Catenuloplanes niger: one gene and its partner. Each later gene encodes a partner of the first gene's protein in a complex. Links are inferred from orthologs where the notes say so. Each region holds a gene or a part of one and is shown on either strand. Other genes may lie near its edges.

What was found.
Region 2: the proteins of rpsG (region 1) and tig are in contact, whole or in part, in a crystal structure (PDB 3GTY), measured with the Thermotoga maritima proteins. The link is inferred for Catenuloplanes niger from one-to-one orthologs. Residues at the interface, in WP_004081843.1 of Thermotoga maritima: Lys34, Lys52, Lys55, Glu59, Arg62, Gln63, Glu66, Asn67, Lys69, Val71, Arg95, Ala109, Lys110, Lys111, Gly112, Arg113, Pro114, Glu117, Glu121, Ile124, Ala125, Tyr127, Asn128, Asn129, Thr130, Gly131, Lys135, Asp139, Arg142, Met143; in WP_004081061.1 of Thermotoga maritima: Glu122, Val124, Val129, Leu130, Tyr133, Glu188, Gly259, Ile262, Tyr263, Glu266, Ser270, Glu273, Gln274, Glu277, Arg308, Gln311, Ile312, Ser315, Tyr316, Glu325, Arg329, Arg336, Leu363, Phe366, Trp367, Arg373, Leu377, Arg381, Leu384, Glu387.

What each region holds. Positions count from the first base shown.
Region 1 is NZ_JAVDYC010000001.1:3,607,236-3,610,534, reverse strand. The notes cover bases 1-2,735. They hold rpsG (30S ribosomal protein S7), read left to right. Parts: upstream 1-1,000; coding sequence 1,001-1,471; downstream 1,472-2,735. Other genes in these bases: fusA (elongation factor G), read left to right, coding at 1,596-2,735; rpsL (30S ribosomal protein S12), read left to right, coding at 625-999; J2S44_RS15725 (hypothetical protein), read left to right, coding at 1-60. In the rest of the region: more of fusA, read left to right, coding at 2,736-3,299.
Region 2 is NZ_JAVDYC010000001.1:2,670,202-2,673,630, reverse strand. Bases 85-2,949 are described here. They hold tig (trigger factor), read left to right. Parts: upstream 85-782; coding sequence 783-2,117; downstream 2,118-2,949. Other genes in these bases: J2S44_RS11515 (ATP-dependent Clp protease proteolytic subunit), read left to right, coding at 2,928-2,949; J2S44_RS11520 (ATP-dependent Clp protease proteolytic subunit), read left to right, coding at 2,284-2,916. Outside these bases: more of J2S44_RS11515, read left to right, coding at 2,950-3,429. UniProt on the Bacillus subtilis protein: Involved in protein export. Acts as a chaperone by maintaining the newly synthesized protein in an open conformation. Functions as a peptidyl-prolyl cis-trans isomerase.

The sequences.
Region 1 (3,299 bases):
GGAGGGGCCACGGTGGCCCTGCTGTCCCTGCTGATCGTCGTGGTCCTGAGCCTGTCGTAGGTACTTGCCCGGCGGCCCGTGGGCATGTAGGGAGTCAGTGAATGGCGTCCCTGGGGACCGGGTACACTTGGCTTTGCAGAGTGGTTCGTCGCTGAAGGTGTCAGCATCAGGAGTTCTGGATCCCGGGTTTCCGGTTGCCAGAGCGCCGGGTGTGAGGTCCGAAGCCGGAGATCCGTTGGGAGTCGTGTAGTGGGGAGATAGCTCTCCTTACCGTCCGGTTTTGACCAGCGCCCTCACGGTGGGTACTCTTTCCCTTCGTGCCCGGGCTAGCCCGGGCAACTTGTGCGTGCGCCGTTCGGTCCGGAACTCAGAGCCCGGATGAGCGATGCGCACCACGACAATGGCAGACCAGCGCGAGTCCTTACCGCGCGACCGTAGCGCCGGGCGACACGCCCGACCGCGGGGGTCGAGAGGCCTACTCCCAGCAGGCCCCCCGATCGGCAGCAAGAGGCAAGACCGGCGCAGCCGGGTAGGTAAGACAGACGGTCCGGTCGCCACAAGGGCGGCCGCCACGGAAGTTAACGGGCCCGACGGGCCCGGACAGGACAGGGAGCGGAGTACCCGGTGCCCACGATCCAGCAGCTGGTCCGCAAGGGCCGCCAGGCGAAGACGAGTAAGACCAAGACGCCGGCGCTGAAGGGGAGTCCCCAGCGTCGCGGAGTCTGCACGCGCGTCTACACCACCACCCCGAAGAAGCCCAACTCGGCGCTGCGCAAGGTCGCTCGTGTGAAGCTCAGCAGCCAGATCGAGGTGACCGCGTACATCCCCGGTGTGGGTCACAACCTGCAGGAGCACTCGATCGTGCTCGTGCGTGGCGGTCGTGTGAAGGACCTTCCGGGCGTTCGCTACAAGATCATCCGCGGTTCGCTCGACACCCAGGGTGTGCGTAACCGCAAGCAGGCGCGCAGCCGCTACGGCGCGAAGAAGGAGAAGAGCTGACATGCCGCGTAAGGGCCCCGCTCCCCGTCGGCCGCTGACGCCGGACCCGGTTTACAACTCGCCGCTGGTCACCCAGCTGGTGAACAAGATCCTGATGGACGGCAAGCGCGCGCTCGCCGAGCGCATCGTCTACGGCGCCCTCGAGGGCTGCCGGGAGAAGACCGGCACTGACCCGGTCGTGACGCTCAAGCGCGCCATGGACAACGTCAAGCCGACCCTCGAGGTCCGCAGCCGCCGTGTCGGTGGCGCGACCTACCAGGTGCCGGTCGAGGTCCGCCCGTCCCGCGCGCTGACGCTGGGCCTGCGCTGGCTGACGACCTACTCGAAGGCTCGTCGTGAGAAGACCATGATCGAGCGGCTGCAGAACGAGCTGCTCGACGCGAGCAACGGCCTCGGTGCCGCCGTCAAGCGGCGCGAGGACACGCACAAGATGGCCGAGTCCAACAAGGCCTTCGCGCACTACCGCTGGTAATCCAGCCGCCCGGCGCCGGTCTCGGCCGGCCGCCGGGCACACCGCTGGATTACCCGGCGCAACCGTCATCCGGTGCGAGCCGGGTGATTCAGCAACCCGACGAGACGACGAAGTAGGGATTACAGTGGCCGCCGCAGACGCGCTCGCCAACGTACGCAACATCGGCATCATGGCGCACATCGATGCCGGTAAGACCACGACTACTGAGCGAATCCTGTTCTACACCGGTATCACGTACAAGATCGGTGAAGTCCACGATGGCGCGGCCACCATGGACTGGATGGAGCAGGAGCAGGAGCGTGGCATCACCATCACCTCCGCTGCCACGAAGTGCGAGTGGAAGGGCCACACGATCCAGATCATCGACACGCCCGGCCACGTCGACTTCACGGTCGAGGTCGAGCGGTCGCTGCGCGTCCTGGACGGTGCTGTGGCGGTCTACGACGGTGTCGCCGGCGTAGAGCCCCAGACCGAGAACGTCTGGCGGCAGGCCGACAAGTACAACGTCCCGCGGATGTGCTTCGTCAACAAGCTCGACCGGACCGGCGCGGACTTCTACCGCTGCGTGCAGATGATGAAGGACCGGCTCAACGCCACCACCCTCGTCCTGCAGATCCCGATCGGCAACGAGTCGGACTTCATCGGCGTCGTGGACCTGATCACCATGAAGGCTCTCACCTGGCGTGGTGAGACCCAGAAGGGTGAGGACTACGCGATCGAGGAGATCCCGGCCGACCTGCAGGAGGACGCCGAGACCTGGCGTTCGCTGCTCCTTGAGACGCTCGCCGAGAACGACGACGCGATCATGGAGAAGTACCTGGAGGGCGAGGAGCTCTCGGTCGAGGAGATCAAGGCCGGCATCCGCCGCGCCACCATCTCCGGCAAGGCGAACCCGGTGCTCACCGGTTCGGCGTTCAAGAACAAGGGCGTTCAGCCCATGCTCGACGCCGTGGTGGACTACCTGCCGTCGCCGCTGGACATCCCGGCCATCGAGGGCACCAAGACCGACGGCGAGACCCCGCTGTCGCGCAAGCCCGACAAGAACGAGCCGTTCTCCGGTCTGGCCTTCAAGATCCAGACCGACAAGCACCTGGGCAAGCTCACGTACGTGCGGGTCTACTCCGGCACGCTCGATTCCGGTTCGCAGGTGGTCAACTCCACCAAGGACCGCAAGGAGCGGATCGGCAAGATCTACCAGATGCACGCGAACAAGCGTGAGGAGCGCCCCCAGGCGCAGGCCGGCGACATCATCGCCGTCCAGGGTCTGAAGCAGACCACCACCGGTGACACCCTGTCCGACCCGGCGAACCCGGTCATCCTCGAGTCGATGACGTTCCCGGAGCCGGTCATCTCGGTGGCGATCGAGCCGAAGACCAAGTCGGACCAGGAGAAGCTGGGCACCGCGATCCAGCGCCTGGCCGAGGAGGACCCGACCTTCCGCGTCCGCAACGACGAGGAGACGGGCCAGACGGTCATCTCCGGCATGGGCGAGCTCCACCTGGACATCCTGGTGGACCGCATGCGCCGCGAGTTCAACGTCGAGGCGAACGTCGGCAAGCCGCAGGTGGCGTACCGCGAGACCATCCGCCGCAAGGTGGAGAAGGTCGAGTTCACGCACAAGAAGCAGACCGGTGGTTCGGGCCAGTACGCCCGCGTCATCGTCAGCCTCGAGCCGCTGCCGCTGGACAACGACGCCGCGACGTACGAGTTCGTGAACGCGGTCACCGGTGGTCGCATCCCGAAGGAGTTCATCCCTTCGGTCGACGCCGGTGCACAGGACGCCATGCAGTACGGCATCCTCGCGGGCTACCCGCTGGTCGGCGTCAAG
Region 2 (3,429 bases), 940 kb from region 1 along the record:
GTGGGCCGCTGGCACAGGCGAAGAGCACCTACCAGCACGCCACCAACGACCGCGACCGCGAGCTCGCCAACGACATGGACAAGCGCATCACCAGTGCAACCAACCCCAAGAAGCCCAACACCAGCAAGAAGAAGCCCAAGCCCCAGAGCTAGCGACACGCCAACGGCACGTTAATGGCACACAAGATCAACCAGGCCGGAACGTAAGCGAGCCACACCGTGGGGGTCCGGGGGCTCGGCCCCCGGGTTGCATGCGGAACGCCCTGGTCAACGCACTCCGTTGACACAGTGACCCGAAGTGGAGCGGACGACGGGAATCGAACCCGCGTAATCAGTTTGGAAGACTGAGGCTCTACCATTGAGCTACGTCCGCGTGCGCCGCGGATGGTTCGCGGTGCTGTCCTAGCGTACCCACTCGGGCTGATCTTCCCAAGCCGGTATCCGGCACGCCACACCGGAAGGTTCCGTACGCGAGGCCCGGCGAGCCGGGATGGGCTTCGGGCGCTTACACTCGAAGCGCCACGGGGTGTGGCGCAGCTTGGTAGCGCACTCGCTTTGGGAGCGAGGGGCCGTGGGTTCAAATCCCGCCACCCCGACGACAGGATGACGCGGGTTTCAAACCCGGGCGCGAGCGTGCCGCGACGACGGCCTAAACTCGCGAGAGCGACGGCGCGTAACGCCGGCGTGTCTGCAGACGAAACAGTGGCAGACCGCAGACAGAGCGCAGACGCCCAGGACAGCGGACACGCCGCACATCACCCAGATCCATCAAGGAGTACGCCTGTGAAGAGCACCGTCGAGACTCTGAGCCCGACTCGGGTGCGGCTCGCCATCGAGGTGCCGTTCGCCGAGCTCGAGCCGAGCCTGAAGAAGGCGTACCGGGAGATCGCGTCTCAGGTGCAGATCCCCGGCTTCCGCCGCGGCAAGATCCCGTCGGCCGTGATCGACCAGCGGGTCGGCCGGGAGACCGTGCTGAACGAGGCCGTCAACGAGGCGATCCCGGCGCAGCTGTTCGCGGCCGTGCAGGAGCACGACGTCAAGCTGCTCGGCCGGCCCGAGGTCAACGTGACGGAGTTCGCCGACAACGAGCCGCTGAAGTTCACGGCCGAGGTCGACGTGCGTCCGGAGCTGACGATCCCGGACCTGTCCGGCATCGAGGTCGAGGTCGACGAGCTGGTGATCGGTGACAGCGAGATCGACGAGCAGGTCAACAACCTGCGCGAGCGGTTCGCCACGCTGAAGACGGTCGAGCGGCCGGCGGCCGAGGGCGACTACGTGCAGCTCGACCTGACCGCGACGGTCGACGGTGTGGAGGTGCCGGGCGGTTCCGCGTCCAACATCTCCCACGAGGTCGGCTCCCAGCAGCTGCTCCCGGGTCTGGACGAGGTCCTGGTGGGCCTGTCCGCCGGTGAGTCCGCGACGTTCACCACGAAGCTGGTCGGCGGCGACTTCGCCGGGCAGGACGCGGAGGTCTCCACCACGGTCCGCACCGTGAAGGAGAAGGAGCTGCCGGAGCTCGACGACGACTTCGCCCAGCTGGCCAGCGAGTTCGACTCGCTGGAGGAGCTGAAGGGCGACGTCCGTGAGCGGGTCACCCGGGTCAAGAAGGTCGAGCAGATCTACGCGGCCCGGGACAAGGTGCTCGCGCAGATCGTCGAGGCGGCCGAGATCCCGGCGCCGGAGGGTGTCGTGAAGGACGCGGTCGAGCAGCGCAAGGCCGCGATGACCGACCAGCTGGAGCGCATCGGCGCGTCGCTGGAGGACTACCTCGCCTCGGAGGAGAAGACCGAGGAGCAGATCGACACCGAGCTGCAGGAGGCCGCGACCGAGGGCGTCAAGATCCAGCTGCTGCTCGACACGATCGCGGAGGCGGAGCAGGTTCAGGTCTCCGACGACGAGTTCGGTCACGAGATCATGCACCGCGCGCAGCGCGCCGGCATGCAGCCCCAGCAGTACTACGACCAGCTCGCCCGCTCGGGTGAGGCGCAGGCCGTCTTCGGCGACGTGCGTCGCGGGAAGGCGCTGCAGATCGTGCTGGAGCGTGTGACGATCAAGGACACCGCGGGCAACCCGGTGACGCTCGAGGCGATCCAGGACGAGCACCACCACGTGCACTAAGGGTTTCACCACCCAGAGCCGCCGCGGGTTCGCGTACCCGCGGCGGCTCTGGTTCTTCTGAGGGCAGAAGGCGTGCGCTTACAGCGAACAGTGCCCCATGCACGGACGAAGTGCCCCAATGACGGGCTAGGGTCGGTCCTACGAAGGACAACAGCGAAGGGCTGCCATGACCGACTTGCATCTCAATGCGTCGCCTCTGGCCAGAGGCGGCGGCGACCTCGCCGGTGGCCTTGACGACTCGGTCTACAACCGGCTGCTGAAGGAGCGGATCATCTTTCTGGGCAGCGAGGTGACCGATTCGGTCGCCAACCGCCTCTGCGCCCAGTTGCTGCTGCTCGCGGCGGAGGACCCGGAGCGTGACATCCACTTCTGGATCAACTCGCCCGGCGGCTCGGTCTACGCCGGCATGGCGATCTACGACACCATGCAGTGGATCGACAACGACGTCTCGACCGTCGCGATGGGCATGGCGGCCTCCATGGGCCAGCTGCTGCTCTGCGCCGGGACGAAGGGCAAGCGTTACGCGCTGCCGCACGCCCGGATCATGATGCACCAGCCGTCCGGTGGCCTGGGCGGCACCGCGGCGGACATCGCGATCCAGGCGGAGCAGATGCTTTACACGAAGCGCATGTTCCAGGAGCGCGTCGCGTTCCACACCGGGCAGACGCAGAGCACGATCGAGGCCGACTCGGACCGGGACCGCTGGTTCACGTCCGCGGCGGCCAAGGAGTACGGCTTCATCGACAAGGTGATCACCGGGGCGACGCAGGTCCCCGAGGGCGCCGGAACGCTGAACTGAGGAAGGCGACAATGACGGACATGACACTTCCCCCGCGGTTCGCTCCGGTGCACAACCGGTACGTTCTTCCCTCCTTCGTCGAGCGCACGTCGTACGGGGTGAAGGAGTCCAACCCGTACAACAAGATGTTCGAGGACCGGATCATCTTCCTCGGCGTCCAGGTGGACGACGCCTCGGCGAACGACGTGATGGCCCAGCTGCTGACGCTGGAGTCGACGGACCCGGACCGCGACATCACGATGTACATCAACTCGCCCGGTGGCTCGTTCACGGCCATGACGGCGATCTACGACACCATGCAGTACGTGCGCCCGGACATCGTCACGGTGTGCCTGGGCCAGGCGGCGTCCGCGGCCGCGATCCTGCTGGCGGCCGGCACGCCCGGCAAGCGGATGGCGCTGCCGCACTCCCGGGTGATAATCCACCAGCCCGCCACCGAGGGCGGTTACGGCCAGGGTTCGGACATCGAGATCCAGGCCCGGGAGATCCTGCGCATGCGCTCCCAGATGGAGG